Regions from separate parts of the Caldalkalibacillus uzonensis genome, predicted to be linked through region 2. Evidence: predicted binding sites of a transcription regulator. Region 2 holds the regulator's gene; the other holds the start of a gene.
What was found. Region 2 encodes NrdR, which represses ribonucleotide reductase genes. Its sites were predicted from a motif close to AACACNATATATNGTGTT; they were not measured.
Positions count from the first base shown of each region.

Region 1: the regulator NrdR is predicted to act here: its motif matches at 1,134-1,151, upstream of J2S00_RS02240 (vitamin B12-dependent ribonucleotide reductase).

Region 1 is NZ_JAUSUQ010000001.1:441,365-443,573, reverse strand. Features, by position in the region: gene dat (D-amino-acid transaminase) at 19-894, opposite strand; gene J2S00_RS02240 (vitamin B12-dependent ribonucleotide reductase) at 1,283-2,209, shown strand, end outside.
Region 2 is NZ_JAUSUQ010000002.1:36,147-38,355, forward strand. Features, by position in the region: gene J2S00_RS03050 (replication initiation and membrane attachment family protein) at 1-838, opposite strand, end outside; gene nrdR (transcriptional regulator NrdR) at 876-1,334, opposite strand; gene J2S00_RS03060 (Na/Pi cotransporter family protein) at 1,491-2,209, shown strand, end outside.

The sequences.
Region 1 (2,209 bases), on a different contig from region 2:
CAACAGGAAAGGTAGGCTCTATGAGCCTACCTTGCTGCTTTGTCTTAATTTGGAAATTTGTTGGTCGAAAGCCTGCTGCAGCTCCTGTGTGATCTGGCCCCGCTGGCCATTTCCGATTGTTTGTTCGTCTACTTGAACGATGGGGATAATCTCACTTGTGGTACTGGTAATAAATACCTCATCTGCTTGTAACAAATCATTGACAGAGAACGTTTGTTCGTGTAGAGTAAAATTGAGTTTGGTGCACAAATCAATGATGTATTGGCGGGTAATCCCATTTAAGATCAGGTTGGTTGCTGGGTGGGTATATAACACACCCTGTTTAACCATAAACACATTGGATGAACTTCCTTCGGTCACAGTTCCGTTCCGGTGCTGGATGGCTTCAAACGCCCCATTCTCCGTGGCTTTTTGTTTAGCCAGCACATTTGGCAGCAAATTAACCGTTTTAATGTCACAGCGCAGCCAGCGGATGTCATCCACCAGGGCGGCCTTGACGCCCTCATGCTGCTGTTTGAGCGGCCGTTCCATACGCTTGGTGTAGGCCACCAATTGGGCTTCAACCTCCGGAGTGGGAAACCCGTGATAGCGCGGTGCCACTCCTCTGGTCAACTGGACATAGATCATTCCTTCAGCCAGGTCTGTGCGCTCAACCAGATCAAGCAGGCGCTGTCTTAGTTCCGGCAAAGATAAAGAAAGCTTTAATTGAATCTCAGCTGCGCTTCGTTTCAAACGCTCCAGATGCTGATCCATCAAAAATACTTGTCCCCCATAAACCCGGATCACCTCATAGATCCCATCGCCAAACTGGTAGCCTCGGTCTTCAATATCCACTTTGGCGTCTTGGCGGGAGACATAGGATTGATTTAACAAAACAATATCGGTTTCGCTCACTTGTTACCCCTCCTATCGATATCATCTATTTTACACAAAAGAATAAAAATTGAAAACCGGCAATGTCCTATCTTAAAAAGATAAAAAATGCAAGGCTTAAAATGATGCAAAAAATGAAGCATGAGGGAGCTTGGCCGATTAATGAGCATGCTAACCGTTAAAAATGAACGATTTGAAGAGTGGACGAATGAATCAAAATATGATCCATACAACAACATGTTGTATTTCTAAAAAAATAACACACAATATATTGTGTTTCGTTCTAAACTATGATAATGTAGAAGACACAACATGAATTTGTACATAATTTACTAATCATATGCTACAATCACCTGATTTATTCTTATCTGCTTAATTTAAAGGAGGCTTGTTCATGAGTACCATGCTGATCACATCAGCACAAGGGGAAGATATGCAAATCAATACAGCCCGTCTGAACGAGGATATCAAGCAATTCCCACAGGTTCACCCCATTACGCCAGACATGCACCGCACCTTAAAAGGGGTCTCCAGGCTGGTGATGCTGGACCGCTATGCTTTTAAAGACATCGAAAAGCGTACGTTGAAAAAAGGTGATTTTGTTGTTTTAACAGTAAAGGAGGATCCTAAATTTCCGGCTCGGGGCTATGGTTTTGTTCTGGATTTTGACCGGAGCCGGGGGGTGGCCAAAGTTTGCGTGGATGAATCGTTCCGCGGTGTGCTGGAAGACCCGCAAGAAATGGAAACCGGCATTATTGAGGTCTCCCTTGATGTGGTGGAAAAGCCGCTGGAAATTTTTTATGAACAAATTGCCAAGCGCGTCGCTACGGGACTGTCGGCTGTTGAGACGGATCCGGGACAACAAAAGAAAGCTTTTCATGATTTTTACGAGGAACTGGTCAATATGAATTTTGTTCCGGCCGGCCGTGTCCTGTACGGTGCAGGGGCGGATATTGACGTCACATTCTTCAATTGTTATGTGATGCCTTTCCCGCATGATTCCCGCGGAGGCATCGCTGAACACCGCAAAAAAGTGATGGAAATCATGAGCCGCGGCGGCGGAGTGGGCACAAACGGCTCCACTTTGCGCCCGAGAGGGGCTTTATGTAAAGGTGTGAACGGCAAATCAAGCGGCTCTGTATCCTGGCTGGATGATATTGCTAAACTGACTCACCTGGTGGAGCAGGGAGGAAGCCGCCGGGGAGCTCAAATGATTATGCTGGCCGACTGGCATCCTGATATCATTGAATTTATTATCTCCAAAATGCAAAATCCGCGTGTGCTGCGTTTTATTATCGAAAAGGCTGAAGACCCGCGCATCAAAAAGACAGCCAAA
Region 2 (2,209 bases):
TAGCCTGACGCCGTAACTCAGCCACATCAAGACAGTCGTCTATCGTCAAGCTGTCCTGGATCAGTTGGCTCAGGCGCCTTTCATCCAGCTGATAAAAAAAAGCCACCTTTTTGATCTCTTGGACATTTTCCGGTGTGAAAATTTGATCCCGGTCAAGCCCCTTCATCATAAAGCTTTTCACCAAATCAAGGTCCAGTTCATAATCGTCAAAGCGAAGGGCTTGTCCCTTTCGCCCGCTGTACTTAGGAAGCGGATAAGCTTGTGCCGCTTCCTGCAAATCTTGCTGGGTTTGGCTCCCTGCCTGAGTCGTCAATTCAGAGGGATGGATAGAAGTAAAGACCTCATGGAACGGCTTGGTCAGCTCTTCTGCCTGCTCAGGTTCCTCTGCTTCTCCCAAATAATGAGCAAAGCGGGCACGCAGCTGTTTAAAATGGACCGGTCCAACCTGATTATACAGCCAAATACTGAGCACATCGTCCGCAAAAAATTGTTCCGCTGAGAGCGGGGGATGCAGCTCATAGTGAAACAACGCACCTTCGCCTGTTTGTAAACGGTAGGTTCTTAATAAGCCGACCGCTTCCAGACGCAAGCGGGCATAATAAATCCGGTCCAGGGGAAGCGCCATCACCTTCATCAGCCACTGATGTTTTTTCTCATTGGAATAGTGGCGGTCCCCTTCTGTTTCACTAAACAAGGTAACATAAAGGGACAATGATTCTGCCCCGATCAACGGCTGATATAATTGATATAATATTTTTAGCTGAAAAAGACCAGGCTGTTCAGTCACCCTCACCTTATAACCGTCCATGGGGCGCACATATTTCCATGTTGTGGTCATATTACCACTCCGTCTTAAGCATAACATCTTGATGTGCTTAGCGTGATTTACGCAACAGATCGGTCAGCTCTTTGACAAATACATTAATATCTTTAAACTGACGATATACGGAAGCGAAGCGGACATAGGCCACTTCATCCACATGATACAGCTTATCCATCACTTTTTCACCAATTTCTTTGCTGGGGTATTCCTGTTTTCCCCCGTTACGCAACTCTGTTTCTATCTCGTTAACCATATTCTCCAGTGTTTCCATTGACACATGACGTTTCTCGCAGGCTCTGATTAGCCCACGCAGCACTTTCTCCCTGCTAAACTCTTCCCGTGTCCCATCCTTTTTGATCACCATAATGGGACTTTCTTCGACTATTTCAAAGGTGGTAAAGCGGCGCTGGCACTGTTCACATTCCCGTCTGCGCCGAATGGAACGGTGTTCATTGGAAGGTCGTGAGTCTAGGACCCGGGTTCCCAGATGAGAGCAGTATGGACAGCGCATCCCTATCATCTCCACTTTATTGTTACCTTTAGTGTGGCTTATTCTCCCCTATCCGTCAAGTAAGAGAAAAGTGGGTTCCCATTCATATACAGATTGGCTATAATGATGTCGAATGTGCAATTTTTTGTCGAACAGATAAGGGGGCGCACACATCACATGGAATGGCAGTACATTCTGTTTCATTTTATCGGGGGCTTAGGGCTGTTTTTATTTGGCATCAAATTTATGTCGGACGGCCTGCAAAAAACGGCAGGCAGCAAAATGCGCAAGTTACTAGAAAAATATACCTCAAATCCGGTCAAAGGGGTCTTGGTTGGCATTGTGGTGACGATCCTTTTAGCCACATCAACTGGAACCACCGTGATGGCCATCGGGCTGGTCAATGCCGGGCTGATGACGCTTAGACAAGCGATCGGAGTGATTATGGGGGCCAACATTGGCACAACGATGACAGCCTTTATTGTAGGGATCAAAATCGAAAACTATGCTCTGCCTATTATTGCTGCAGGGGCCTTTTTTCTTTTTTTCCTGAAGAAAAAAGTGTATCAGTACATTGGACAAGTGATCTTTGGTTTTGGCATGCTCTTTTTAGGGTTACGTACCATGAGTGACGCTTTAAAGCCTTTACGTGAAGTGCAGCTGTTTTATGATTTGACGGTGGAATTGTCCCACAATCCCGTGCTAGGTGTGCTGGTAGGCACCATCTTTACGGTAATCGTACAAAGTTCAAGTGCCACCATCGGTATCTTGCAATCCTTGGCTGATGAGGGGCTGATTCCGCTAAGAGCTGCCTTGCCTGTCTTGTTTGGCGACAACATTGGCACCACCATTACAGCGGTTTTGGCCTCTATCGGAGCCAGTGTCGCAGCCAAGCG